DNA from 4 places in the Arthrobacter sp. 2RAF22 genome. Region 2 is predicted to be linked to each of the others. Evidence: riboswitches for the same ligand, from Rfam matches in the RefSeq annotation. Region 2 holds a riboswitch; each other region holds the start of a gene.

Region 1 (7,231 bases), on a different contig from region 2:
TCCTTCACGTTCGACGTCGACGCCGAATCCTGCACCATCGCGCACGATCCCACGAGCACCAGGCGCATGTCCCTCATGAGCCACCAGTCGTATGGCCCGAGGGTTGCTGTTCCGCGACTCTTGAAGATCCTCGAGCGCCAAGAGATCCAGGGAACCTTCTTCATCCCGGGATTCACGGCGGAAAGCTACCCGGACGTGGTGCGGCGGATCGTCGACGGCGGCCATGAAGTCGCCCACCACGGCTACCTGCACGAGCCAATGCAGGGAATCGACGCCGCCACCGAGGCCAACTACCTGGACCGCGGGCTCGACGCGCTCGCGAAGGTAGCCGGGGTCAGGCCGGTCGGCTACAGGGCACCGTGGTGGGAGCTCAACTGGCATTCGCCGGCGCTACTCGCGGACCGTGGCTTCCTCTACGATTCAAGCCTGCTCGACGGCGATGCCCCCTACCGCATGGCGGTTGCCTCGGATTCGGGTGATTCGCGGGACATCGTGGAGATCCCGGTGGATTGGGCCTTGGACGATTGGGAACAATACGCGTTCTATCCGGGAGTGACAGGCAGCGGGGTCATCGAGAGTCCGGCCAAGGTGTTGGAGATGTGGACCCTCGAAGCCGAAGCGCACCACACCCAAGGCAGCTGTTTCGTCTTGACCAACCACCCCTTCATCTCCGGCCGTCCGTCCAAGGCGGTTGCCTTGGAGCAGCTGATCGGACGAGTCAAGGCCATGGACGGGATGTGGGTGACCACCTTGGAACGGATCGCCGAGCACACCAAGGCCACGGTGAACGAGATCCACAGCCACGCCCGGATCGAGGTCCCGTCCTACCCGGGCGCAGGAGCCAGCTTCACGTCCGCCCGCGTCCTACTACCCGCCCCCAACTAAGCCCGTCCCCACCCAACTGACTCGCAGTTGTTGTCGTTATCAGGGCCCAAAACGACACCTAATGCGAGCTAGTTGGGTGGGCGGGCTAAGGGTGGGCCGGGCTACAGGTCGGTGCGGCACAGAGCGGTGTGGAGTTTGTAGAGTCCATTCAGGTCTCCGGCCGCCAAACCATCAGGGGCGCCGATCTCCGGGTACATGAGCTGGATCGGATCGTCTACGTGGTCAAGGCCAACCACGTGGCCAAGTTCGTGTTGGATCACCGCGGAGACGTAATGGGCGCCGCCGGAGACGCCCAGCAGTTCCGTGATTTGCGGGGCGTCCAAGTCCAGGCTTCCCGAAACGTAGCTCTTGGGTCCGGTGCCGAAGCTGTACATGGTGCTGCCGCCGGTTCCGATGACGGATCCTGTCAATGCGGGAGCCGCCTCGGGAGTGGTCCAGGAAATCAGCAGCGGTGCCCAACGGTCTCCGTAGAGCGCGGGCTGGTACGGCTTGCGCTTCTCGGAGGGGGTTTCCTTGCTGGTGCCGTCGTCAACGAATGTGAGGCCCGTAGCAGCGGCAATCTTTGCAATGGCGTCGGCGATGAGCCCCTCGGATCCGGCCGGGGCGAGAGCCGCGTTGACCACGTAGTGCAGTGGCCGGCACGGAGAGTAGCCCACGGGGGTGCCGTCGGCATTGGTGGCCAGGAACTTGAAGGAGTTGCTGGCCACCGCAGGCTTGGCGGGGGAGCCAAGCGGGTGGCCGGCTTCTTCCAGGCCAGGCGGCGGTGTATCCGGCGCGCGGGCCGCCTTCGGCTGACTTTGTCCGGGAGCCCCGCCCGGCCCGGAGCTACTTGCCGTGGCGTGGGCGGACGGGGCCAGGTTCGGAAGCAAGCCGGTGATTCCAGGGTCGCCCCGGAGGAATCCACTGACCAACACGGCTACGGCAGCGACCACCGCCACCAGCATCAAATTTCGGAACAGCGCGAGCGCGGTGCTGGGGCGCTTGGGCGGCGGGCCGCCGTCGTACCCGTAGTTTGAATGCAAGTCTTCCCCCAAATCCCCGTACCCGGCACCCCAGCGGGCCGGCGGTACTAACCGATGACAGCGCCGAAGACGAAGCCCAGCCCATACGTGGCCGCGGCCGCGCCGAGACCGATGGCGAGCTGCCGGAGGCCGCGGGTCAGCGGCGAGGTTCCGGACAACAAGCCGACGACGGCGCCGGTCGACAGAAGCGCGATGCCCACCAGCGTACCGGCCACAGCAAGCGCCGCGAAGCCGGTCATGCCGAAGATGAACGGCAGGATGGGCACAATGGCGCCCGAAGCGAAGAAGCAGAAGCTCGAGATCGCGGCGCCCCAAGCGGAGCCCACGGCCTCGTGCTCATTGACGGTTTCTTCCACTTCGGGGTGCAGGGAGAGGCTGGGATCGCAATCGCAGCTGTAGACGCCCATGCGTTCAGCGGCCCGGTGTTCGGCGGCTTCGCGGGACATGCCCCGGGCCAGATACACGAGAACCAGCTCGTTGTGCTCGATGTCCAGGGCCGGGGCTGCGGTCAGCGTGGCCTGGGTGGGGCGGGTGGCCTTGAGGAGCTCGAGCTGCGAGCGGACAGAGACATATTCGCCGGCACCCATGGACAGCGCGCCTGCCAGCAGGCCTGCGATGCCGCTGAACAGGACCACAGTGGCGGGGACGCCGGTGGCCGCCATGCCCATCACGAGTGAGAGGTTGCTGACAAGGCCGTCGTTGGCGCCGAATACGGCCGCGCGGAAAGTGCCGGACAACCTGTTGCGGCCGCGCGTCGCCAGGCCGCGGACTACTTCCTCGTGGATCTGTTCGTCAGCCGCCATGGCGCGGGTCGCTGCTGGATCCTTCGCGTAAGGCGAGCGGCCTTCAGCCCTTTGGGCGAGGGCCAACACGAACACTGATCCAAAGTTCCGGGCGAGGAAGCCGAGCATTTGGCTTCGGATCGAGGCCGCCTTCGGCATGCCGGCATGTTCCCCGAGGAGCTTGAGCCAGTGTGCCTCGTGGCGGCCCTCGGCCTCTGCGAGTGCCAACAGGATTTCGCGTTCCTCGCCGTCGCGGCGCTGCGCCAGTTGGCGGTACACGGCGGCCTCGGCCCGCTCGTCCGCCAAGTACTGACGCCAGCGCTTGATGTCCGACGACGACGGGGGAGTCTTGGGGGCCGCTTCATCTTGCGATGGACTGCTTTGGTCCGAGGGATTGTCGGGATGCGCGTTGTCTGGATCTGTCGGGTTCTGTGGATCTGCGTGCGGGTGCACCGGGACTCCTGGGTTGCTGGGGCGGGCTTCATCGCCTCATTGCGGCTCCACTCTATCGCCAATTTCCGCGGTTTTTCGGCTGGCAATCCTCACTGGACATTTTAGGCGCGCCTCAAAAACGGGAGGCTCCCGGGAGGCCTTGACCGCGGCTGGGGGCAGTGCTGGGATGGATGGACAGGGTCCACGAATTGGCGGGGTAGCGTGGTGACCGGCTGCCTCATGTGCCTGTGCGATGGGCTCAGCGGCACGTCGAACGGAGGTTGCACCATGGACAGCACCGAAACCCACGCCCGTCACCCCGACCGTCCCACGGTCGAGGCCGATCCCGCCTACGACTACAGCGAAGACCTTGAGGTGGACGAGGACTGGGAGGAACAATCCGAGGTCCTCGACGACGACGAACGGGTGGTTCCGCTCGACGCAGAGGAACACCGCGAGGACGAAGAGTTCGAATAGCCCCGGGCTCGCTAAACCCTGGGCGCTAAAACGCGCTCAGGATGAAGTGCCTCTGCACGCCTGCCCGGTGCCCGGTTGCCGCCACCGTCAGGGTGAGTTTCCGTGTGGCGGGGAACCAGCGGGCGGGCTGGACCGCTTTTGAAAGGGCTTGGGTGATGAGCCGCGGCTCATGGTGCCAATAGCGTTCCAGGTTTCCGTCCACGACGAACGTGACGGAGCCTTGGGAGAGGTCGACGCCGGGAATCACCCGGACGAATTCGTCCACCCGGCGGGGACGGGGCGACAAGAGGGTGCTGGGCTGGGTGGTGCGGTCGGCTATGGCGGTGGCGCCGTTTTCGAAAGGCATGGCCTTCTCCTGTGGAGTTGCTCTTGCCCGTTCGGTTGTCTCTGGTCCGAGCCGGGCCGCTTCTTCATCCGAACCACCCGTGAACATGGGGTTGGCGTGTGGCAAGTCGGAGCTTGGCGCCACATCTCTTGAAGCTCTTCCTACTGTACATGCGACGGCGGCGCCGCACCCCGGAAAAAGGTGCGGCGCCGCCGTCGTACTTGACTCTGTGAAACTTAGTGGCTGGCCACCGGGTGGGCCTCCAGCGGGAGTTCCTCGGTGACTCCTCCGGCGACGCGACGGTCCCATGCTTCGCGGACCTGGGGCTCCGTGGGAGGCGTCAGCAGCGAGACCACGACGTACACCAGCAACGAGGCTCCGAGGCCCCAGTAGATGGGATCGTTGGCGTAGACGCCGTCTTCGCTGGGAATGATTCCCGTGGCATAGGCGATCAGCAGGGCCAGTGTGAGTACGGACCCCACGGCCATGGACCAGGCCGCGGCAATACCGGTGCCCCGCTTCCAGACCAGGCCACCCAGGATGGCAACCAGCAGGCCGCCCACCAGGATGTCGTAGGCGATGGTCAGGGCGACCACGACGTCTTGCGCCGCCATGGATATCAACACGGCCACGATGCCCAGTCCGAGGACCCAGTAGCGGTTGGCCTTGACGTCGTGCTCGGGGTTCTCGGTGTCGTCGGTGTTGATGGTCTTGCCGAACCAGCTGGCCACGAACGGGACCACGTCGGCGCGGGCAACGGTGGCCGCGGCGATGAGGGCTCCGGAAGCCGTGGACATCATGGCCGCGACCGCAGCGGCCATCACGAGGCCGCCGATGCCGATCGGCAGGATGTGCGTTGCAACCTCGGCGTAGACGACGTCCTTGCCGAGGGCCTTCACGTCGATGTTGGGCAGTGCCACGCGGGCGGCAAGGCCGATCAATGCGCCGGCGACGCCGTACAGGACGCAGTAGATACCCGCGGTGGCACCGCCCCAACGGGCCACCTTGGGAGTCTTGGCGGTGAAGACGCGCTGCCAGATGTCCTGGCCGATCAGCAGGCCCAGGGTGTAGACCACGAAGTACGTGATGATGGTTTGTGCCCCGATGCCGTCCAACTGGAAGAAGCTGGCGTCAACGCGGGCACGGATGCCATCGAAGCCGCCTGCGGCGTTCAGGACGAACGGGAGCATGAGGAAGAAGATGCCCACGGTCTTGATGATGAACTGCACCTGGTCGGCGAGGGTGATGGACCACATGCCGCCGATCGTTGAGTAGACCAGGACGATTGCGCCGCCGACGGCGATGGCGAGCCAGCGCTCCCAGCCGAAGAGTACAACGAAGATGGTGGCGTAGGCGCCCGTGGACGTGGCGCACAGCATCAGGGTGTAGGCGAGCATGACGATGCCGGAAGTCTGTGTGGCGCGCTGTCCGTAACGCAGGCTCAGCATCTGGGAGACCGTGTAGATCTTCAGCCGCTGGATGGTGCCGGCGAAAAGCAGGCTCAGGAGGAGCACGCCCGAACCGATCGCGACAACCAGCCACATGCCGGAGACGCCGAACTTGTAGCCGAGGCCGACGCCGCCAACCGTCGATGCGCCGCCGAGGACGACTGCGGCCATGGTGCCGGTGTAGAGCATCGGACCGAGGCGGCGTCCTGCCACGAGGAAGTCGCTGTTGTTCTTGGTGCGCGACTTGCCCCACCAGCCGAAGGCCAGCATGGCGAGCAAATACACCACCACGATCGCAATATTGATGAACGAAGAGTCCACGGTTGGCTCCTGAAAGTGATGCGCAGAGCCCTTGGGGATTCCGACGCCGGTCCGCTGGGTTTCGTTGCGGGTTGCGGAAGGTCTCTGCGCTGGTGATTGGGGAGAGTAGTCTGTGATGTATGCCTCACAAACAACACTTGTTGCCTATGAGGATACGTAGTGATGCGAGTAACAGTCAAGGTGCTGTCTCGCCCAGCGGACTCATCGGCGCTCCTCCAGCTTGCCAAAGGCCCTGCCGCGCGGGCGATCCGGCTACTATTGCTGCAATGACAGGGCCGCAGAAACGGCCTGAAAGGTTCGTGAATGAAGGCTCTCCCCGTTGAACCGAGCAATGTCCCCGTTGCCATCGGTTCCAGAATCCGTGCCGCCCGCCAATCGCAGCGGCTCACCATCGAGCAGGTTGCCGACGCCACCGGCCTGACCAAAGGGTTCCTGAGCCGGGTGGAACGTGACCTGACATCGCCGTCGGTCGCTTCCCTTGTGACGCTTTGCCAAGTTCTTTCAGTCTCCATCGGCGATCTTTTCGCCGCACCTGAGACGCACCTGACGCGGCGCGACGATGGGCCGCGGATTTCGCTTGGCGGCCAGGGAATCGTGGAGCGGCTCCTGACCGCCCGGTCGGAACGACGGCTGCAGATCCTACAGGCTTCCATCGAGCCCCGCGGCCGGGGAGAAGCCGAGCTTTACGCCGTCGATTGCGACGTCGACGTCCTGCACGTGGTCAAGGGCCGCATCAAATTGATCCTCACCAACGAGGAGTACGAACTCGAAGAGGGGGACACGCTGTCCTTCCCGGGCCGCGAGCCGCACACCTGGGTCAATCCAACCGACGAGCCCGTTGAGGTGCTCTGGATCCTGGTGCCGGCAGCCAGCCGCTGACGCCGGCACTTTGCGATACGGGACCGCATGTGGCCGACACGCGGCGTAACACGCCTGAAACATGACTGACTCCGGGATTTAACCCTGGGGCCTTCGGTGTTACGTGCCTGAAATGATCCGTGCCGACTGCTGAAACAGGGCGACTGTACCTTCGAGTCAAGGCAACTCGTCAAGGTCGGTATCCCGTGGGGTACCAGGACCTGTTCGTTTTAAAAATGGTCTCGCCGTGCGGGCGCCATGGAGCGCCGTATATGCAGGAAGGCTCCCGAAATGACCCCAGTATTCTTCAGCGTAGGGCTGGATGTGAACCCCCAGACCCTCGATCCAGGCGCAACAGCCTGGATGCTTGCAGCTTCCGCCCTCGTCCTTCTCATGACGCCAGGTTTGGCGTTCTTCTACGGCGGCCTGGTCAGGATGAAGTCCGTCCTCAACATCATGATGATGAGCTTTGGCGCCATCGGCGTTGTCGCGGTGGTCTGGGCCCTGTGGGGTTACGGACTCGCGTTCGGCCCGGATACCCTTGGCGGATTCATCGGAGATCCCTTCGCGAACTTCGGACTCAGCGGACTGGCCAGCGTCATCGGCGGGAAAGCCCCGGGGTTGCCGGACATGGTCTTCATAGGGTTCCAAGCCACCTTCGCCATCATCACGGTGGCACTG
Region 2 (7,231 bases):
TCGAGCGCCTCGAGTCGATCTTCGGGCGAACCATCGTCAAGGTCGGCAAAAGGCAGATGACCCACCTGCGCGTGGAGGGCGGACGTACGCTCTCCGGCTCGGTGGACGTCAACAGCAGTAAGAATGCCGGCGTCGCACTGCTTTGCGCGAGCCTCATCAACCGCGGCACCACCACCTTGCGACGGCTCGCCCGGATCGAAGAAGTCAACCGGATTGTCGAGGTATTGACCTCCATCGGCGTCGAATGCACCTGGCTGAACGGCAACGATCTGCGCATCCGCCGCCCGGAAACGCTGGACCTCGCCTCCATGGACGTGGAAGCCGCACGCCGCACCCGCAGCGTCATCATGCTGCTCGGCCCGCTCCTCGATGAGGCTGCCTCGTACCAGCTGCCCTACGCCGGCGGTTGCGATCTCGGGACCCGGACCGTGGAACCGCACATGCAGGCGTTGCGGCAGTTCGGACTCTCGGTGGAGGCCAAGTCGGGCTTCTATTCCGTGCAGGCGCCGCCGGCCGACGGCGAGCACCGCACCTTCGTGCTCACGGAGCGCGGTGACACCGTAACGGAGAACGCCATCATGGCCGCCGCACACCGCAGCGGTACCACGGTGATCCGCAATGCCAGCCCCAATTACATGGTGCAGGACCTTTGCTTCTACCTGCAGGGGCTCGGCGTGGTCATCGACGGCATCGGGACAACCACCCTGAAGATCACTGGGCGCCCGGCGATCGACGTCGACATTGAGTACTTCCCGTCCGAAGACCCGATTGAAGCCATGAGCTTGATCACCGCGGGCATCGTGACCAACTCGGAAGTCACCATCTGCAGGGTCCCCATCGAGTTCATGGAGATTGAACTTGCCACGCTCGAGCAGATGGGCCAACAGCTCGACATCTCCGGCGAGTACTTTGCGCGCAACGGACGGACGCGCTTGGTGGATGTCACCACCAAGCCATCACGGTTGCGCGCTCCGGAGGACAAGATCCATCCGATGCCGTTCCCGGGTCTAAACATCGACAACTTGCCGTTCTTCGCGGTCATCGCCGGCAACGCCGAAGGCCAGACCATGATCCACGACTGGGTCTACGAAAACCGGGCCATCTACCTGACCGAACTCAACAAACTCGGCGCCCAGGTTCAACTGCTCGATCCGCACCGCATCTACGTCAATGGCCCCACCAAGTGGCGTGGCGCGGAAGTCGGATGCCCCCCGGCACTCCGACCCGCAGCTTGCCTGTTGTTGGCCATGCTGGCGGCCCGCGGCACGTCCGAGTTGCGCAACATCTACGTGATTGAGCGCGGATACGAGGACCTGGCCGAGCGACTCAACACCATCGGCGCCAAGATCGAGTACTTCCAGGACTGACGTGGACGGAGAACGTCGGAATCTGCACGATTCGGACTGACCAGCAGGACATTCTGCTGCATCATCCGGAGTCAGCGTTCGCTCACCCCCGAAAACAATGGGTTTGCCTTCTGCGCCCTGGCGATGATCCGGCAAAATCCGTCGTTGCGATCACCTCTGTTCGTCGTGCAGGGCGAGGACGGCACGGATTTCGTCCATCACCTGCTCCGGGTTGTTCCAAATCTGCTCGGGGGCGAAGCTCAGGAGGTCAAAGCCACGTGCCTGTGCAGCGTTCAGGCGTGCCATATCTTTCCTCCAAGCCTCCCGCGAGCTGTGGAAGGCGTAGCCGTTGACTCCAACGATGAGCCACCGTCCAATGAGAAAGTCCACACGTCCCACGCCGCGGATTTTGACTTGGCGACGGAATGTCAGGCCTTCTGATTCGAACAGCAGACGGGCGCTGATCTCCGGTACGGATTCGGACAGGCCGTCTGCCTTGGCGAGAAGCCTCCTGGCGTTTCCGTAGTAGTTGGCGGAGATCTCGCTTTCGAGCAGGGCCCGCGGGATGCCGAACTGCTGCATGGCAGACTGCGCAATCGAAATGGCATCGACCTCTGGCAAGCAGACCAATGCGTGAATCACAGTGTCCTCGACGGATGCCAAGGGGACGGCATTCTCCCGAGATAGGCGTAGGCCGCCATGCCGGACGAAGCCCCGGCCCCGGCAGTGCCGCGTAGCCAGGTGCACGCGCATGGGCTTGTCCTTGATCCACAGGCCGTAGCGTAAAGCTGCGCTCGCGCAGGTGACATGCCCGTTATTGAGGATCGCCGTGAGGTATTCCTGATCCGCTAACGGGAGGGCCCACACGCCTTTTCGCGGTTGGTGTGCCCCGGCGGAAGCCAACTTGCGGATGGCTGAGGGCGTATAGCCGCTGGCGCGCAGTAGGCCCACGCGCGCGACCCCACCCACCGTGGCAAGGAATTCCAAAGCATCCATGGATCCAGCTATCCATGGAATTGCGGCTGACGCCCCAGGGAATGTGCCGTATGTGGATGAGTTGGCGGACATTCTGCTGGATCACCCGGGGGTGGCTTATCGCTAATGCCCGGAAAATAGAGGCTGTCCCCCGGTCCTGTCGGAGTGATCCAGCAGAATCCCTCGGGCGGCCCGCAAAATCCCGGTCTGTCTCCGCAAGGCTGCCATGGCGCACAATTGATCCGTGCGCACTTTTGGTGTGGAAGAGGAGTTGCTGATCGTCGATCCCGTGACCGGCGAGCCGCTCGCGCTTGCCGACGCGCTCCTCTCGGCCCCCGCCCACGACGGCGCCGCCCACGATGACGCTGCCCACGCCGCCCAGGATGGCACCGAACCCGGACCCACCCTCGAGGAGATCGACGGTCCCGATACCGGCCTAAGCCACGAGCTCAAACTTGAGCAGATCGAAACCCAGACCCGCCCATGCCGCAGCTACGCCGAGCTCCTGCACCAGATCCGCAGGGGGCGCGGCCTCGCCAGTCATGCCGCTCGGCGCCACGGCGCTCGGATCGCCGCGTTGGCCACATCGCCCGTGGATGCCGCGTTGCACACCACTCCGGATCCCCGGTACGCCATCATGCTCGAACGGTTCGGTATCACGGCGCACGAACAGCTCACGTGCGGATTCCACGTGCACACATCGATCGAGTCCCCCGAGGAAGGCGTGATGGTCTTGGACCGCATCCGGGACAAGCTCGCGGTCTTCACGGCGATGAGCGCCAATTCTCCCTACTGGCGTGGCCTGGCCACGGGTTTTGAGAGCTATCGGACGCAGGCGTGGAACCGCTGGCCTTCGTCGGGGCCGTCAGCCATCTTCGGGTCCCTGGCTGCTTACCGGCGGGTTGTCCGGAGGCTCATCGAAACGGGAGTGCTGCTGGACGAGGGGATGGTCTACTTCGACGCCAGGCTGTCCCGGCACGTTCCCACGGTGGAGGTCCGGGTGGCCGATGTCTGCCTCCGGGCCGAGGATGCGGCGCTCATCGCGGTGCTCGTCAGGGCACTGGTTGAGACTTCTGTTCGTGAATACCATGCCGGAATAGAGCCCGCTGCCGTGCCCACTGCGCTTTTGCGGATGGCGTCCTGGCAAGCAAGCAACTTCGGACTGCGTACCGAACTGCTGGACTTCGGAACCTTTCGCCCGGAACCCGCCGCCGACGTCGTCTGGTCGTTGGTGGAATACTTGGAACCCGTGCTCGCCGAACAGGGTGAATTCGACTTGGTCCAAACCGGCGTGGCAGCCATCTTGAGCCGTGGCAACGGCGCTATCGAACAGCGTGGTGTTGCCGGGCGCTGGAGCGAGAGCAACGGGAGCGCGCCCGACGCCGCCGGGCTGGCCGCCGTCGTCGAGCACGCCGTCCAGATCACGATGCGCTCAGAGAGGGACGAGAGCGACACCAAGCCGCAACCCGTCCTCACCTGGGTGCGCCAGGACTGGCGCGAAGCGCCCGGCTAGACCTGCTTGAGGGCCGGCTCGAGGTCCCCGATGAGATCGTCCACATCCTCCAGCCCCACCGAAAGCCGCACGACGCCGTCGCTCAGGCCAATTGCCGCGCGGCCTTCCGGACCCATGGCACGGTGCGTGGTGGTGGCGGGATGGGTGATGAGGGACTTGGAGTCGCCGAGGTTGTTCGAGATGTCGATGACGGCGAGCCCGTCCAGCAGCGCGAAAGCGGCCTCCTTCGCCGATCGCCCCGCGGAGGGGAGCAGCTCGAAGGTGAGCACAGTTCCGCCGGCCTTCATTTGCTTTGCGGCGAGCTCGAACTGCGGGTGCGACTTCAGCAGCGGGTACTTGACCCAGCTGATGGCCGGCTGTTCCTCGAGCCACTCGGCGATCCGCATCGCAGACGCCGAGGAGTGGTTGACACGCAGCGCCATCGTCTCCAGGCCCTTGGTCAGGACCCAGGCGTTGAACGCGGAAAGCGACGGACCGGTGTGCCGCATGAGCTGCTTGACGGGACCGTCGATGAACTCCTTGGTGCCCAGGATCGCTCCGCCGAGGACCCGGCCCTGGCCGTCGATGTGCTTGGTGCCCGAGTAGACAATCACGTCTGCTCCGAGATCGCCGCAGCGCTGCAGGAGGGGAGTGGCGAAGACGTTGTCGACGACCACCGTGGCGCCGGCCGCGTGGGCCAGCTCGCTCACCGCGGCGATGTCCACGATTTCCTGCATGGGGTTCGACGGCGACTCGAAGAACACTGCCGTTGTCGGCTCGGACAGAGCGGCACGCCACTGGTCCAAGTCAGGCCCGTCGACGAAGACGGTCTCGACGCCCCAGCGCGGCAGGATCTCATTGAGGATGACGAAACAGGAGCCGAAGAGCGAGCGGGCGGCAACTACTCGGTCACCGGCAGCAAGCAACGCACCGAGGGCGGTGAAGACAGCGGACATGCCCGACGCCGTCGCGAAGCACGCTTCGGTGCCTTCGAGCAGGCGGAGGCGCTCCTGGAAGGTAGCTACGGAGGGGTTGCCGTAACGGGAGTAGACGAAGCGTTCGTCCTCGCCCGTAAATGCTCGCTCGGCGGCTGCGGCGGACTCGTAGACGAAGCCGGAGTTCAGGAAGACGGCCTCGGACGTTTCCTGGAAGTTGGTACGGTCAAGACCGCCGCGGACGGCCTGGGTGTCAGGGCTCCAGCTGGCGGCGTCAGGGTTGAAGGTCACTTAGATGTTCCCCAGGTTCGTCGGAAGTCCACGGTTTTTCCAGCCGTTCACGGTTCGCTCGCCGTAGCGGTCCGGCTCGCCCTCAAAGCCCTCGAGGACGTTGTAGGAGGTGTAGCCGGCCTGGGTGGCGGCAATCGCGGCGGCGATGGAGCGCTGTCCGGAGCGGCAGAGGAAAACCAGTTCGGTGCCGTCCGCCTCCGGGGCCTGCTGCGTCAACTCTTCGATGAAACGGGTGTTGGGGATGCCTCCGGCCAGGTTCCACTGGATAAACAGGGGATCGTTCTCGGTGGCTTTGGTGTCCGGGATGCCGATGTGTGCCCACTCGCCTTCGGTGCGGACGTCCACCAGGATGGCGCCCTGCTCAAGCTTGGCCCAGGCGTCGTGCGGGCTGAGGTCGCCTGCGTAGCTCATGCGTGGCCCTCGCCGTCGAACTCTTCATCAAGCTGATCCACCGCATTGGCAACGGCGGCATCCGCGCTCGCGATTGCCGCGGGCAGGACGATGGCCTGTGCCACGATTACGTCCGTGCCGTTGAAGGTCGCGGCCGGGCTGCCGTGCAACACGTATCCCTCCGCGAGAGCGGTGGAGATCCGCTCGCAGAATTCCTTGGTGTCAGGGCCCGTGATGAGACGGTACGAGAGTTTTTCTTCGGTGGGTTCAGGCATTGGTGCTCCTCAGTCACGCTTGCAGTTCGAAAGTGTCGATACGCCGAGTAGTCACCTGAGGCACCCCGCCGGAGAGAGGGTTGCCGACCAGCAAGTCAGGGCTTCACGCTGGTGCTCATTACTCAAGAAGAAAAATAACATCCACGACGGCGGCCTGCATCACCGGCCGTCGTCATGTTCCGTAACCGGACGGCAGCCAGGCTGGCGAGGGCTGGGGTGCCAGCGTCCTAGGACTCGGTTTCATTGGGCAGCGGTTCCAGGCTCGCCTGGATCCGGGGTGGAATGGCGTCGAACCGCGACGCTACTGCCGTAGGGGAGTGATGAAAAGTGGAACCTTGATGCTTCCGGATTTCCAGCAGTTCGTGGACGGATATCCCGGTGGCCGTGGCGAGTGCATGCAGCGAGAGGCTGTTGTGATGAGCCAAGGCAAAAACCACACCCGACAGGGCTTCGAAACCTTCTGTCTCGTAGATTTCTTTCACCAAGTTGGACATGCCATTTGCATCATCGATTGATCCCGCTGACGCACCAGTCGCCATGGCCGTCAGGGACCATGCAGCAGAGTCGGGGCTGATGTAGATGCTCATGTCGATACCCTACGGACTCAGGCCCGCTTGGGGAATGGGCGATACGTTTATCTTTATGGCAGCACTCACCGACCTTGACCGCCAGCTCCTCTCCGCTCTCCGGGAGGACGGCAGGGCCTCCGTGGCGAGCCTTGCGCGCAAGCTGGGCGTTGCTCGGGCCACCGTGAATAGCCGGCTTGAGCGTCTTGTCTCCTCGGGGACCAGCGTTGGCTTCACCGCGAGGGTGCGCGACGAGGTGGATCCACTTGCGATCCGGGCCATTGCGCTCATTGCCGTGGAGGGAAGGTCGGCGGACAAGGTCATTCGCCAACTCCGCGGACTTCCCGAGATTTGGGCGCTACACACCACGAACGGCGGTTGGGATCTCGTGGCCGAGTTGCGCACGGAAAGCCTCAGCGACTTTGACCAGGTGTTGGGCAGGATCCGCGGGATCGAGGGGATCGTCAATAGCGAGACGAGCCTGCTGCTCAGTTCCGTCCTGCGATAGTCGCTTTTATGACGGGCGCCTGCCGTTGATCATTGTGTGCATAAGCAGTCATCATTTTGTGCATGTTTTCAATGAAAAGTACATACTTTGGCAATTGTGGATGCATATCGCCGCTCCCTAGCCTCGTAGCAACAGTGCTTATGAGGGAAAGGAGCGCATATGACGCGCTTTGTCGATGTCCGCAATATGGTTCGTTGGACGGCCGGACGGGGCCCGGAGACCATCATCTCGGAGATGATGCAGTACCTGGAAGACGACTTCCAGCGGTGGGAATCTTTTGACAAGACTCCGCGAGTGGCAAGCCACACGCCATTTGGCGTCATCGAGCTGATGCCCACCAGCGACCAGGAAACCTACGGCTTCAAGTATGTAAACGGACACCCCTCGAATCCCGCGCGCGGCTTCCAGACCGTGACAGCTTTCGGTGTCCTGTCCGACGTCCACAACGGCTAC
Region 3 (7,231 bases), on a different contig from region 2:
CTGCTCGTCACCAAGGCAGATGTCAAGGATCCGACGGAACTACTCGCCAACTATGTGAGCCTCGGTTTCCCCATCATCATCAGCCGGACGGCCGACGCAGGCGCCTCCGGAATCGACGCCCGCTCCGACGACGGCCTGTCCGCCCGCCTCGACAGTGACGCCGTCGGCCAGTTGCGGGACTACCTCGACGGCAAGGTCACCGTCCTCCTGGGCCATTCAGGCGTCGGGAAGTCCACTATGGTGAACGCCCTCACCGGGGCCGAGCGCGCCACAGGCGGGGTCAACGCCGTGACGGGGCGCGGACGCCACACCTCGTCCTCTGCCCTCGCACTGAAGCTCAGCGACGCCCCTGGCGGAAGCTGGATCATCGATACGCCCGGCATCCGTTCTTTCGGCCTCGCCCACGTGAACCCGGACCGCATCCTGCACGCCTTCCCGGACCTGGAGCCGGGGACGGAAAGGTGCGAGCGTGGTTGCAAGCACGATGCCTCCGCCGTTCGATGCGGGCTGGATTCCTGGGTCGCCGAAGGCCACGCGGGCGAGGCCGGCCCCGCCCGCCTTGCATCGCTCCGCAGGCTCCTTGGTGCGGACCCGCGCATGGAAGCCCAAGAGGCCAAGGAACTGGGTACGGTCAACTAACTCAGCGCATGCCGTCCTACCTCCCCGGCTCACCGGCGAATAGACGGTAGTTTGGAACCATGACCCAACCCGATTCGAGCTACAACGACGACCTACGGCTGGCCCATGTGCTGGCCGATTCCGTCGATTCCCTGACAATGGAGCGGTTCAAGGCGCTGGACCTCCAGGTGGAGACCAAACCCGACCTGAGCCCAGTCACCGATGCCGACAAAGCCGCCGAGGAAGCAATCCGTGGGCAGCTCTCCCGCTCCCGGCCCCGCGACGCCGTCCTCGGCGAAGAATTCGGCAGCACGGGCCACGGCTCCAGGCGTTGGATCATCGATCCCATCGATGGGACCAAGAACTTCGTGCGCGGCGTACCCGTCTGGGCTACGCTCATCGCCCTCGTGGACGAGGGCGAAGTAGTAGTGGGGCTCGTGAGCGCTCCGGCGCTCGGCAAGCGTTGGTGGGCGGCCAAGGGCTCCGGCGCCTACATGGGCCGGTCGCTGGCCGCCGCCACCCGGTTGAAAGTTTCCAACGTGTCCCGGCTCGAAGACGCCTCGCTTTCCTACTCCGAGCTTTCCGAGTGGAAGCAGCACGGGAAGCTGGACAACTTCCTGGGCCTCGAGAACGATGTCTGGCGCAGCCGTGCGTACGGCGATTTCTGGTCCTACTGTCTCGTTGCCGAGGGCGCCGTGGACATCGCCGCCGAACCGGAACTCCAGGTCTACGACATGGCCGCCTTGGTGCCGATCGTCACCGAGGCCGGCGGACGCTTCACATCCCTGGATGGCGCGGACGGCCCCTTCGGCGGAAACGCCGTCGCCACTAACTCGATCCTCCATTCCGAGGTCCTCAAGAGGCTCAACCCCGAACTCGACGACCTTCTGTAGCCCCTCCTGTTCACTGAATAAACGACGGCGGACGCCCCCTTTTAGGGGCGTCCGCTGCTTTTTCTTCGGCTGAAGGCACATTTTTCGGGCGGTGTAACAATCCGCTTAACAATCGCGGTCACATTGGAACCCGCCTCGCCGGTGTCCTACTCTCTTTACAGGTCACGAGTGCCAGCGCGAAACCCCGGTTTGCTGGCCGGCAACCCTCCATCGCGGCGGGGTGCCCCGGGTGACGACCCGGCCGGTCCGGAACGGATGCGGCAAGCGCGGACCCCCTGCACGCAGGGGTCCCTCTTGAGTGAGGTCCCATGAGCACAGCCACAATTACTTCTACGGCTCTTTCGCAGCACCACGAAACCGCACAGCAGCTGCCTCGGGCATCCCGCCCGCTGGCCGCGGTCACCGGCGCGGAGTTGCAGGCACCCCTGATCCAGGGCGGCCACATCCGCTACGCCAACCTTGACTACGGCGCATCCGCACCTGCCCTGACGGTTGTTTCCGCGTACCTCAACGAGATCCTGCCGTACTACGCGAGTGTGCACCGCGGCGCAGGCTACGCCTCCCAAATCAGCACCTCCGTCTACGAAAACGCCCGCAACATCGTCCGTGACTTTGTTGGCGGACGGCCGGACGATTCCGTCATTTTCACGCGCAACACCACCGATTCCCTCAATCTCCTGGCCGGCTGCCTGCCGGTCACAGACGGCAAGCACACCGACGAAGTCCTTTACCTGGACATCGAGCACCACGCAAACCTGCTGCCGTGGCAAGGCGTCCCCCACCGAAGCATTGTTGCCGCGGAAACCTTGTCGGAGACCGTAGCCAATGTCCGCACAGCCCTCTCCCATGGTGGCGTCAGCCTCCTGGCTGTCACCGGCGCGTCGAATGTGACCGGCGAAATCCTGCCCATCAAGGAACTAGCTGCCTTGGCCCACGAATTCGGGGCGCGGATTGTGGTGGACGCGGCGCAACTTGCCCCGCATCGCCGCATCAACATCGCCGCCGCGGATGTCGACTACTTGGTTTTCTCGGGGCACAAGCTTTATGCCCCGTTCGGCGCGGGGGTCCTGGTGGGCCGTCCCGACTGGCTCGACGCCGGCACGCCGCACCTGGCAGGAGGCGGCGCCGTCCGGGAGGCACGCCTCGATTCCGTCAGCTGGGCCACGGGACCGGCCAGGCACGAAGGCGGCTCGCCGAACGTTCTCGGTGCGGCCACCCTCGCCCGGGCCACACAAGTCATCGCCAGCCTCGACCACGACGAATGGCACGCCCACGAGGCCGCCATCCGCTCGCACCTGGTCGAAGGCCTCAAGGAAATCGACGGCGTGACCGTGCACCAGATCTTCAGCGACACCGATCCCGAGGACACCATCGGCGTCGTGAACTTCTCGCTCCAGGGCTACGACGCCGGACTTGTGGCGGCCTATCTTGCGGCCGAGCACGGCATTGGCCTGCGCGACGGGCGCTTTTGCGCCCACCCGCTGCTCAAGCGCCTCGGTCTTCCCTCCGGATCCCTCCGGGCCAGTTTCGGCGTAGGATCGCGTTTGGAAGACGCCACTCGGCTCATCGCGGGCATCCAGGCGCTCAAGAGCAATGGCCTCGGTTGGGACTACGTGGTGGACGCCGGCCGTTGGGTGCCCGCGAACGATCACCGCAGCTACCCGGAATGGGCTCCCAACACTCCCGGGACCGCGGGCGCAGCTCCGTGCAGCACCGACTGATTGCGGTAGATTCGTAGGGTATTTTTTCCTGTCCTACGAAGGAGTTTCCGCGTGGCCCCGCGACCCAAAGGCACGTCAGCCGGCCCCAAGCTCTATGAGGAACGGCGCCTTGAACTCGGTCAGAGTTTCCAGGACGGCGGAGAGCACTATGACCGTGTCCGGCCCGGATACCCCGCGGATTCAGCTGACTGGCTGCTGCCGGAAGGCGCGCGGGACGCGGCAGACATCGGCGCGGGCACCGGAAAGTTCACAGCGCTCCTCGTCGAGCGCGGGCTGGCGGTGTCCGCAGTGGACCCCTCCACGGACATGCTCACGCAACTGCGCAAAACGTATCCACAAGTGATCGCCCTGGAGGGCACGGCCGAGGCAACTGGACTCGCGGACTCAGCATTCGACGTCGTCAGCGTTGCCCAGGCATGGCACTGGTGCGATCCCCTCGCCGCCAGCACCGAGATCGCCCGGATCCTTCGGCCCCAGGGTGTGATCGGCTTGATCTGGAACCAGCTGGACACGTCGGTGCTCTGGGTCCATCGTTTGTCTCGCATCATGCATGCCGGCGATGTCCACAAACCGGACTTCCGGCCTGTGGTGGGCCGGGAGTTCACGGGCCTCGAAAGCCATGTGACGCGTTGGGAGGATCCCGTGACTCCGGCGGATATCCTCGAACTCGTGAAGTCGCGCAGTTACTACCTGAGGGCGAATGAGACCACCCGGGCCAAGGTGACGGGCAATCTCGAGTGGTACCTTTTCGAGCATCTGGGCCATGCCGAGGGCGAGGTCATCCCCTTGCCCTATCTCACGCAGAGCTGGCGGGCGCGCAAAGCCTGATGCGGCCTGTTCACGATAGGCTTGGAACCGTGAAGACCAGTGCGCCCTCCTCCTCGATCGAGGACTACGTCAAGGTCATCTACTCCTTCACGGAGTGGCAGGACAAACCCATCACGTCCTCACAGCTCGCGCAACGGCTCGGCGTCGCCAATTCCTCCGTCTCGGAGATGGTCCGCAAGCTCAAGGACCAAGGGCTGGTGGACCACCAGCCCTACAGCGCCATTTCCTTGACCCCCCAGGGAATGCAGCTTGCCCTGGGCATGGTCCGCCGCCACCGCCTGATCGAGACCTACCTCGTGAGGGAGTTGGGCTACAGCTGGGACGAAGTCCATGACGAGGCCGAGATGCTCGAACACGCCGTTTCGGACACCTTCATCGATCGCATGGCCACCAAGCTGGGCAACCCCGGACGCGATCCCCATGGGGACCCCATCCCTGCCGCGGACGGTTCGGTGAGCCTGCCGCATGCGCACCGCATGATCGAGCTCGACGACGGCCATTCCGGCAAGATCACGCGGATCAGCGACGAAAACCCGGAGTTGCTGCGGTACTTGTCCGCAGAGGAAATCGACCTCGACGCCACCATCCAGGTGATTGGCCGCAAGCCGTTCGGTGGTGCCCTGGTGGTCCGGATCGGAAAGGGTCCGGGCAGCCGCGACTATGATCTCGCGGATGAGGTCGCCTCGGCGCTCTGGGTGGCCACCGACGTCGAACACGACGGCTGCGTCCTCGCTGAACACTAACGAAGCCGTGTTGTGGAAGGCGCTGTTCAGGCGCGCTGGGCAGCCGTCCCGCCGTCGTCGGGCGCTTGACCTTCGGGAGAGTCCACTACAGCAGCGCCCAGCACCGGGTTCCGGATCCCGACGGCGGATGCCACCGCCCCGAGGAAGAACAGCACGGCCGTGACCACGACGGCGTTCATGAGGCCTTGGCGGCTGAAGACCGGGCCGATGATGAGCCCGGCAAACGCGATGCAGATCAGGCCTGCGATACGGGCAACAGCGTTGTTCACTGCGGAACCGATCCCTGCCTCTTCCGTGGGTACCGCGCCGAGGATGGCCGCGGTGAGGGGCGCCACCAAGGTGCTCAGGCCGATCCCGAAGACGATCTGCCCGGGCAGCACTTGCGTCCAGTAGTTCAAGGGCTCCTGGACGGCCAAGGTCATGAGGAAACCGATTCCGCAAATGAATGGTCCGGCCGTCATGAACCACCGCGGACCGTATTTGCCGGCCAGCCCGCCGAAGAATGAGGCCGTGAGCATCAGGAGGACCGTCGCGGGGAGCAACGCGATGCCCGCCGTGGTGGCCTTCATCCCTCCCACCTGCTGCAAGTAGATGCCCACTGCGAAGAAGCCCAATGACAGGGCGCCGTAAATGGCGAGCGTGGCAATGTTTCCCCAGCCGAAATTTCGGATGCCGAAGAGCCTCAGGGGCAGCATCGGTTCAGGGGTCCTGGCCTCGTGGACCAGGAAGAGGACCAGGCCGACGGCTCCGAGGGCGAGCGGCATCCAGACCACCATGTTGCCCCAGCCCATGCGCCCTTGTTCGATGAAGGCGTAGACAGGGCCACCGAGTCCCACCATGGCAAGGAACGCGCCGAGGTAGTCGATCTTCTTGCTCGTGTCCGTGGCGGCATCGGACTTCCGCAGCCCGGCGAGGATCGGCCAGACGGCGACGGCCGGAATCACATTGATGAAGAAGATGACGCGCCAGGACAGCAGATCGACCGATGCGCCGCCGATCAGCGGCGCGACGATGGCGGCCGCGCTGGTCCAACCGGACCATTGGCCGATTGCCTTGGACTGCGCGGGACCGGAAAAGAACGTGACGATCATGGCAAGCGAACTCGGGACAAGCAGGGCACCGGCGATCCCCTGGAGGGCGCGCGATACCACCAGCACCTCGCCGTTCCAGGCGAGGCCGCAGGTGACGGAGGTGAGGGTGAAGCCGGCGAGTCCCCATTCCAGGATGCGTGCACGGCCGAAGTGGTCGGACAGGGATCCCGCGACCAGGATCAGCGCGCCCAAGGTCAACAAGTAGGCATCCACCACCCATTGCTGGATGACAAGCCCACCACCCAGCTCGCGGCCAATCGCCGGGAGCGCGAGGTTCACCACGAAGCCATCCAAAATGGCGATGAAGGAAGCCACAATAGCCACAACAAGGACCCGCTTTTGAAGCGGGGTGCTTGGCTGCAGGGCCGCTGCGTCGGTCATGAGCACAGCCTACGCCTGCTTGTCAGCTCCCGTCCGGATTCCTGCCCGATCCTGCCGCGGCGAAAGTCCCGTATCGTTGAATGGTGATTAGCAGACGTGACGCCGCACTGGCCCTTGATATTTCGATGGAAATGGCCCAACGCCACGGCATCCCCTCCAGGCTTTCACAAGCCGAGCTGAACGAACTGCAAGACAATCCGCCCCAGTGGCTCGTCCAATCCCGCGCCAACCGCACCGGCAAGCGCCCTGTCTGGGTCCACTTGAGCTGCGTCGTGTGCGGCTACACAGAGGCCGCGCGTCCCAAGAAATGGTGGCCGGAGTTCACCTACGTCTTCTGTGGCCACCACCGGAACAGCGAGGTTCCCGGAATCCTGCCCGGCGAAGTCCGCAGCGAGTACGAAGGAATCGGCTCCCGGTTCGTGGGCGTCGTGGACGTCCCGGCTCCGAAGGCTGGCCACTAGGCCGTCCGGCTGTCGGTTGATTTCGGGTGAAACAGGCGTAGCTTACAAGGAGAGGGCCTTTCAGGACCCTCTTTGCAGGATCTGCAGGGAAGATCCGTAGTTAGGGAGCATGACATGCCTGACAAAGCGCCTCACCAGCACGAGACGAAGAAGAGCATCAAGTCCATCAAGGAGAAACGGGCAGTGAAGCGTGCCAAGCACGAATCCGACGCCGCAGTGGATCCGGTGGCCCATTTGAGGATGCGGAAGAAGTAGCAAAAAAGCCGGAGCCAGCTTGGCTCCGGCTTTTTCGCGGACTGGCTCCATCAGGTCCGCGGCTCCTCATGAATCCGCGTCAGTCATTTCACTGGGAACTGCCACAATTGCGTGGATTTTTCCGTCCCGGAGGACCGTCAGGAAGAACGGCTCCCCGATGGCCTGCGAAAACAAGAGTTTTTGAAGGCTCTCGGCACTGGATACGGCCCGCGACTGAGCACTGAGCACAAGGTCGCCCGC
Region 4 (7,231 bases), on a different contig from region 2:
CCAACTTCAACACCCCGGACCCGAGCTACAACGGCCTGGTCTATGCCCGCGACCTCGGCAAGGACGGTGCCCTCGGCGCGAACCTCTCCTACATCCTCAAGGCCCGGGTCCAGCTTTTGCGCGACCTCGGCTCGGCAGTTTCACCGTTCAACGCTTTCCTGATCTCCCAAGGAATCGAAACCCTCAGCCTGCGGGTGGAACGCCACGTGGACAACGCCACCAAAGTGGCGCAATGGCTGGAAGGGCGCGACGACGTCGAATCGGTCGCGTATGCGGGGCTGCCTTCCAGCCCGTGGTTCGAACGAGGACGGAAGTACGGGCCCCGGGGAACCGGCGCCGTGGTGTCCTTCACCATCCGGGGCGGGATCGACGCCGGCAAGCGCTTCGTGGACGCCTTGGAGCTGCATTCCCATGTGGCAAACATCGGCGATGTCCGTTCCCTGGTCATCCACCCCGCGTCCACGACGCACAGCCAGCTGACCCCAGAACAGCAGGCCGTGGCCGGCGTGAGCCCGGGACTGGTGCGGCTGTCCGTCGGGATCGAGCACATCGACGACATCCTCGCGGACCTCGAGTCAGGATTCCGGGCGGCCAAGGGCAGCTAGGCCAGTCGCCGGTTCGTTCCGTGATGGGTCGCCCACTCCGATGGGCGCCCCATCTCGCGGTTAGCCCGCGATGTAGTACCCGGAAGTGTCGGCTATGAGCTGCACTGTGCCGTTGGAGTTGTTGGTGAAGGAGATCGTGCCATCCGGAGCGACGGGCGTAATGGCGAAGTTCGGGATGATCTGTCCCGTCGCGTAGTTCACGTTCGAGGTGCTCGGCTGCGGGCTTCCTCCGGCGTAGGCGGTGATGAACCCGAACGACGTCGGGTTGGCCACGGTGATGTTCATCGCGACAGCGGAAACACCGGACGCTGGAATGCCACCCTGTCCCGCGACCTTGACGTTGATGGTCTGTCCGGGGGCAACAGGTCCGTTGATCCCGCCGGTGCCGTTACGGGTATCCAATTGGCGGAACGGGGCCTGCGCGGAAAACGCCCCGGCGGTTGACGGTGTGCCCGCAAGGTAATAGCCCGAGGTATCGGCGATGATCTGGACGGTTCCGCCGGAGGTGTTCGTGAATGAAATCGTCCCGTCGGGAGCGACCGGCGTAATGGCGAAATTCGGAACGATCTGTCCCGCGGCGTAGTTCACGTTCGAGGCGTTCGGTCGCGGAGTCCCTCCAGCGTAGGCGGTGATGAAGCCGAACGACGAGGGATTGGCCACCGTGATGTTCATCGCGACGGCGGAAACACCGGAAGAGGGAATACCGCCGCGGCCTGTGACTTTGACGTTGATGGTCTGTCCGGGGGCAACGGGTCCGCCGACGCCACCGGTGCCGTCACGGGTATCCAACTGCCGGAACGGGGCCTGGGCGGAGAACGTCCCGGGAGCGGGCGACGCGCCAGGCGTGAGGGAGTAACCGGTGATGTCGGCGATGAGCTGGACCGTGCCGTTGGAGCTGTTCGTGAAGGAAATCGTGCCATCCGACCCCACCGGCGTGATCGCGAAATTCGGGACGATCTGCCCTGGGGCAAAATTCAGGTTCGAGGTCGCCGGACGATTTGTTCCGCCGGCGTACGCGGTGATGAAGCCGTTCGACGTCGGGTTGGCCACCGTGATGTTCATTGCGACAGCGGAAACTCCGGTCGCCGGGAGGCCGCCGCGTCCAGCAACCTTGACGCTGATCGTCTGGCCGGGGGCGACCGGCCCGTTGACGCCACCGGTCCCGTCCCGCGTGTCAAGCTGCCGGCAGGGGGTCGTGGCCGCAAATCCGCCCAACGGGTCTTGCGACGGCGAAAAGAGCGACGGGCTGACGTACAGCAGCCGGTTAGGCATGCAGTTTCCGGTTGACTGGACTATTCCGGCTGTTGCGCCGACGGTCAACGTTGCCGAGACCTGCGCGGGGCTCCACGAGGGATGCATGGCGAGGAGCATCGCGGCCGCTCCTGCGACGTGGGGCGAGGCCATTGAAGTTCCGCTGAGGACATTGGTCGCAGTATTCGAGGTCGCCCAGTCGGAGGTGATCTGGACCCCTGGTGCGTACAGGTCGACGCAGGGACCGTAGTTGGAGAACCCTGCTTGGCTGTCGTTCGGGTCGCTAGCAGCCACGGTGAGGGCTGCGGGCACTCGGCCAGGGGAGCGTGTGCACGCGTCGACGCTGCTATTTCCTGCAGCCAAGGTTACCGTGATCCCGCTGTCAATCGCGCCTTGGACGGCGGCGTCCAGGCTCTGGTCCGTACCGGTCAGGAGGCTAAGGCTAAGGTTGGCGACAGCGGGTTGACCGGCTTGGTGATGCTGAACGATCCAGTCGAGAGCGGCAATGACATCGAGTGACGATCCGCCCCCGGCGCAGTTGAGCGCTCGTACGGGCACGATCGTTGCCGCTTTGGCCATCCCAAAGGTGGCTCCTGCTGCGATTCCCGAGACGTGCGTGCCGTGGCCGTTGCAGTCTGTGGTTCCCTTGCCGTCGTCCACGCCGTTGTTGCTTCCAATGCCGACGGCGTTATATCCGACCGTCACGCGTCCGCCGAAGTCTTGGTGGGTGGCCAACACGCCGGTGTCCACCACGTAGATCGGTACCCCGGCGCCGCTCGAAGGCGGCGTGTAGCTCCCAGACAAGGGCAGGGATCTCTGGTCGGTCCGGTCAAGGTTCCAGGGTGCCGGTGCTTGAGTGTCTGAAATCCGCACCGGCATATCCCGGTCCACGGACACAACCCGGCTCGACTTCGCCAACGCAGCGGCCTTCGCTGGCGTCGCCGTGACGACCGCGGCCTTCACGGCATGCGTGAACGTCTTGTCCACCGAGACTCCCTGCGAGCGCAGCTCCGCGGTCTTCCCGTCAACGTCGGTGCCTTCGGCGTAGTGGACCACGTATCTGTCTTCGCCTGCTGCCGGAGTCGTGTCGGCGTGCGCCGGCAGCGGCACTCCCACGGTGAAACCTGATACCAGCAAGAACAGGGCTATTGGAACGACGCCGGATGGCTTTTTCACGAGCTTCAATCTTCCTGTGACGCACAGTGGCGGCGGAGACATCCGAAGGATGCAGACTGCTGCGCCCAATTCTATCTCCAGTCACACAGGCATCACCCGTCTCTTCAATTTCAGACATCCACAACCCCGGCTTCGTGAACAAAACGCGGCCAAGTGTCACAAAGCTGTCATAATCTTCGTCAGAAGGGGTCCGGTTTTCCTAGACTCTTCCCATAGGTCATGAGTGCCAGCGACAGCCCCGGCTTGCTGGCCGGCAACCCTCCTTTCGCGGCGGGGTGCCCCGGGTGAAGACCTGGCCCTTCGCTGTGTTGGCGGCGGGCAAGCGCGATGTGAGGTGTCGACGAATGACAATTGCTGCAACAGCCATACCCCTTTCCGGTACCCAGGACGGAACCCTCAAGTATGTTTCCGTAGGAGGGCTCGAACTGGAGGCCGGGGGTTTCCTCCCTGAGGTCGTCCTTGCGTACGAGACATGGGGCCGGCTCAACGCCGACGCTTCCAACGCCGTCCTCGTGGAGCATGCACTGACCGGCAGCACCCATGTGGCCCGTGGCGAGAGCGATGAAGAAGGCTGGTGGGAGCAACTCGTTGGTCCCGGCGCCACCATCGACACGGACCGCTACTTCGTGGTCTCCGTCAACATCGTGGGAGGCTGCTACGGCAGCACCGGGCCGTCGTCGAGCGCTCCTGACGGCAAGCCGTGGGGCTCCCGCTTCCCGCTCGTCACCCTGCGGGACAGCACCATAGCCGAAGCCCGGCTGGCCGACGCCTTGGGGATCCACAGCTGGCATACCGTGGTGGGAGGGTCCATGGGCGGTGCCCGCGCACTGGAATGGGCCGTCAGCTATCCGGACCGCGTCAAGCGATGTGCCGTGATTTCGATCGGGGCGTACAGCACTGCCGAACAGATTGCGTTCGCGCAGGCCCAGACTCTCGCCATCCGGCAGGACGCCGACTTCAAGGGCGGCGACTACTACGGCCAGGCAGCGCCCGAGGCGGGGCTGGCCCTTGCCCGGCGGATCGCCCACATCACCTACCGTTCGGCGGATGAACTGGACTTCCGCTTCGGCAGGAACGCCCAAGGCGGCGAGGCGCCCCTGCAGGCTGCGGCCTTAGGGGACCGGGGCCGCTACCAGGTGGAGAGCTACCTCGACCACCAGGGACGAAAGCTGGTCCAGCGCTTCGACGCCAACAGCTACATCGCCATCACTGAGGCGCTCATGAGCCACGACATCACTCGCGGCCGGGGCTCATTGGAGGACGCGCTGTCCGTGGCCACGGCGAAGTTCTTCGTTGCCTCGGTGGACTCGGACCGGCTCTATTTCCCGGAACAATCGCACGAGCTGGCCAAGGCCTTGCCCGGAGAAGTCCCCGTTCATGTGATCGAGGCGCCCATCGGGCACGACGGTTTCCTCACCGAGATCGGCCAGCTCGGCCCCCAGCTGCGGGAGGCGTTCTTCGGCTGAATCAGCCGTTCATGATCTCCTGGCGGAGCTTCATGTAGTCCTCCATGGCAATTTTCCCGTCGCTGTACTCCTGGTCGAGTTCGGCCAGTTTCCGTGCCCGGTAGCCTTGCGGCGCGCTGTCCGGCTGGGGCGCGCTGTTCGCTTGCGGAGTAGACGACGGCGGAGCGGCCTGAGGTCCGGGCATTCCCACCGGGGGTTGCGGCTCAGCCGGGAAGATGACCGGGGGTTGCTCCGGGTATCCGACGGGGTAGTGCTGTGGAGGATAGGGCTGCCCGGGGTAATCCTGCGGAGGATAGGGCTGCCCGGGGTAATCCTGCGGAGGGAAGTCCCGTAGCCTGCGCTGGCGCGATCGGTTGTACATGCGGATCCCCATGGGAATCAGCCAAGAGCAGACGATGATCCAGAAGATCACATTGTTCACGGTGGAGGGCCTCCCTAGTCTTTCACCAGCTTAGCCCCGCTCCCTGTGACCCACACGGCTCCCGTTCAGCTCCGGGGCAGGATGGTGTCGGCAGGACCGAAGACGGGTCCCGGCGTCGGGCGTTTCGGCAGGATGCCGTCGCCGGAGGAGCGGTGCCGGATCCGGCGGATGACCCACGGGACAAAATACTCCCGGGCCCATACGAGGTCGCCCGAGCGGGCCTCGCGCCAGCTGCGCTGGGGGAGCGGCTTGGGGAACAGCGGCTCGAGGTTGTGGGGCACATTGAGTGAATCGAGGACCATCGCCGCGATGGTGTGATGGCCGAGCGGCGAGAAGTGCAGGCGGTCTTCGTCCCACATCTGGGAGTTGGAGAGTTGCCGCAGGGACCACATATCGGCGATCACGGCATCGTGGCGGGCGGCCACCGTGCGGAGGTTTTCGTTGTAGATGGCCACTTTGCCGCGGATCCGGCCGAGGACCGATGACGCGGTGTCCGGACCGTTGAAGAGAACCACGGTGGCGCCGTCGGAACTCAGGGTCTGCACTGCGGCATCGAGTTTCTCGGCCAAGGCGTCGGGATCGCCGCCGGGACGGATGAGGTCGTTGCCGCCTGCGGAGATGCTCACGAGGTCCGGCTTGAGGTCCCTGCACGGGCCAAGTTGTTCGTCGAGGATCTGCTGAAGCAACCGCCCGCGGATGGCCAGGTTGGCGTAGGCGAAATCCCGGTGTCCCCGGCTCAGTTCCTCGGCTACGCGGTCGGCCCAGCCACGATGTCCCCCGGGGTTGTTGGGCTCGGGGTCGCCGATCCCTTCGGTAAAGGAATCACCCAATGCCACGTAGCGGGTCCACGGATGAATCCGTTCGTCCGGCTTTGGTCCCACCGTGGGATCAATGTCACTCACGTCCATATCCTGCCTCTTGCTGCAACGCCACGCGCCCGTAGCTTGTTACTCATGGGTAACTGCAAGAATAGTCCCATGAGTCAAGCTTCCGCCTTTCCTGCCCCGGTCGTTTTGTGGTCCCACGAAGAGGAGGAGCGGGCTGGCAAGCCATTGCTGGTCCTGTTGCACGGTTACGGGTCCAACGAGCAGGACCTCTTCAGCCTTGCAGGCTTGTTGCCCCAGGACTTCGTCGTCGCTTCGCTCCGTGCGCCGATCGCGACGGGCCCGGGCTTCACGTGGTTCCCGCTCACGGCGTCCATCGACTATTCCATCGATGCCGTCAAGGACGCCGCGGAGTACGTGTTTTCCTGGTTGGACTCCTTCAAGTCCAACCACAGCTCGGTGACGCTTCTCGGCTTTTCCATGGGCATGGCCATGGCCACCTCGCTGTTGCGGCAGCGCCCGGCGGACTTTGCCGCCGTCGTCGGGCTTTCAGGCTTCGCCGTCGACGCCGATGCGGACCCCGCATTCCGCGACGCCGAACTGGACGGTTCCGTGCCGCTCTTCTGGGGACGGGACCAGCAGGATCCTGTTATCACCCCGGACAAGATCGAATACACCATGGACTGGGTCCGAAAGCACACGGACCTCACCAAGGTGCTCTACACAGGCATGTGGCACGGCATCAATCAGCAGGAAATCGGCCACGTTGGCGAATTCCTGGAGCACAAGGTCCTCTCGTAGCAACGCGGGGTCACTTACGGCCCATCCCGAAGTACGTTATGGGCCGTAAGTGACCCCGCGTTGCCCTAGGAAGCGGCCGCGATCCGCACCGTCTGTCCGTTGACGGTCACCGTATCGCCGACATGGAGTTGGCGGCCGCGCCGATCGTCGATCTCGCCGTTGACTTTGACCAGGCCGTTCTTGATGAGTTCCGTGGCTTCCACGCCGTCCTCCACCAGGTTGGCGAGCTTCAGGAGCTGGCCGAGTCGGATCATGTCGTCGCGGATGGGGATTTCTTCGATTTCCGGGTTGCTCATACAAGCAATGATGCCTGAAGTGAGGTGGTGAAAGTGCCGCAATCGTCCCGTCCCGCCATCCGAAGCACCTCCCGTCCGTTGCTCACCGGCCTGCTTCTCGCGGTGGCCAACGGTACCCTGCTTCCGGTCCAAGGCCGGATCAACAGTGCGCTGGGGGCAAAGCTCGACGACGGCGTGGCGGCCGCCGTCGTCAGCTTCACTACCGGGCTGGTACTGATCGCCGTGATCGGCCTTGCGCTGCCGAAAGGCCGCGCTGGTTTGCGCCGGATAGTGCCTGCCGTCAAGGAGCGCAGCTTTCCGCGGTTCTATGTGGTGGCTGGCGGGATCGGCGCCCTCTACGTGATTGCCCAATCGTTCACCATTGGCCTTCTTGGAGTCGCGTTGTTCACGG

The links. Region 2 has a riboswitch for S-adenosylmethionine ahead of AB4068_RS06495 (DUF1737 domain-containing protein). Riboswitches for the same ligand answer to the same signal wherever they lie in the genome.
Region 1: it holds a riboswitch for S-adenosylmethionine, as region 2 does, so the genes downstream of both, AB4068_RS10475 (hypothetical protein) here and AB4068_RS06495 (DUF1737 domain-containing protein) in region 2, are expected to answer to the same signal.
Region 3: it holds a riboswitch for S-adenosylmethionine, as region 2 does, so the genes downstream of both, AB4068_RS00725 (aminotransferase class V-fold PLP-dependent enzyme) here and AB4068_RS06495 (DUF1737 domain-containing protein) in region 2, are expected to answer to the same signal.
Region 4: it holds a riboswitch for S-adenosylmethionine, as region 2 does, so the genes downstream of both, metX (homoserine O-acetyltransferase MetX) here and AB4068_RS06495 (DUF1737 domain-containing protein) in region 2, are expected to answer to the same signal.

Annotation. Positions count from the first base shown of each region.
Region 1 is NZ_JBFRGL010000011.1:60,744-67,974, reverse strand. It holds gene AB4068_RS10495 (polysaccharide deacetylase family protein) at 1-885, shown strand, start outside; gene AB4068_RS10490 (matrixin family metalloprotease) at 987-1,907, opposite strand; gene AB4068_RS10485 (VIT1/CCC1 transporter family protein) at 1,955-3,142, opposite strand; gene AB4068_RS10480 (hypothetical protein) at 3,410-3,598, shown strand; gene AB4068_RS10475 (hypothetical protein) at 3,624-3,944, opposite strand; SAM riboswitch class IV at 3,959-4,078, opposite strand; gene AB4068_RS10470 (sodium:solute symporter) at 4,160-5,692, opposite strand; gene AB4068_RS10465 (helix-turn-helix domain-containing protein) at 5,996-6,571, shown strand; gene AB4068_RS10460 (ammonium transporter) at 6,842-7,231, shown strand, end outside.
Region 2 is NZ_JBFRGL010000005.1:66,886-74,116, reverse strand. It holds gene AB4068_RS06520 (UDP-N-acetylglucosamine 1-carboxyvinyltransferase) at 1-1,367, shown strand, start outside; gene AB4068_RS06515 (endonuclease domain-containing protein) at 1,518-2,342, opposite strand; gene AB4068_RS06510 (glutamate--cysteine ligase 2) at 2,566-3,834, shown strand; gene AB4068_RS06505 (O-succinylhomoserine sulfhydrylase) at 3,831-5,039, opposite strand; gene AB4068_RS06500 (rhodanese-like domain-containing protein) at 5,040-5,450, opposite strand; gene AB4068_RS06495 (DUF1737 domain-containing protein) at 5,447-5,704, opposite strand; SAM riboswitch class IV at 5,715-5,827, opposite strand; gene AB4068_RS06490 (hypothetical protein) at 5,932-6,291, opposite strand; gene AB4068_RS06485 (Lrp/AsnC family transcriptional regulator) at 6,347-6,778, shown strand; gene AB4068_RS06480 (ornithine cyclodeaminase) at 6,938-7,231, shown strand, end outside.
Region 3 is NZ_JBFRGL010000001.1:151,544-158,774, forward strand. It holds gene rsgA (ribosome small subunit-dependent GTPase A) at 1-639, shown strand, start outside; gene hisN (histidinol-phosphatase) at 699-1,511, shown strand; SAM riboswitch class IV at 1,672-1,784, shown strand; gene AB4068_RS00725 (aminotransferase class V-fold PLP-dependent enzyme) at 1,820-3,232, shown strand; gene AB4068_RS00730 (class I SAM-dependent methyltransferase) at 3,284-4,060, shown strand; gene AB4068_RS00735 (metal-dependent transcriptional regulator) at 4,090-4,803, shown strand; gene AB4068_RS00740 (MFS transporter) at 4,830-6,281, opposite strand; gene AB4068_RS00745 (hypothetical protein) at 6,356-6,736, shown strand; gene AB4068_RS00750 (hypothetical protein) at 6,851-6,991, shown strand; gene AB4068_RS00755 (S1C family serine protease) at 7,058-7,231, opposite strand, start outside.
Region 4 is NZ_JBFRGL010000014.1:14,984-22,214, reverse strand. It holds gene AB4068_RS11775 (bifunctional o-acetylhomoserine/o-acetylserine sulfhydrylase) at 1-605, shown strand, start outside; gene AB4068_RS11770 (S8 family peptidase) at 666-3,032, opposite strand; SAM riboswitch class IV at 3,248-3,363, shown strand; gene metX (homoserine O-acetyltransferase MetX) at 3,377-4,498, shown strand; gene AB4068_RS11760 (hypothetical protein) at 4,500-4,919, opposite strand; gene AB4068_RS11755 (SGNH/GDSL hydrolase family protein) at 4,985-5,827, opposite strand; gene AB4068_RS11750 (alpha/beta hydrolase) at 5,897-6,544, shown strand; gene AB4068_RS11745 (RNA-binding S4 domain-containing protein) at 6,610-6,840, opposite strand; gene AB4068_RS11740 (DMT family transporter) at 6,865-7,231, shown strand, end outside.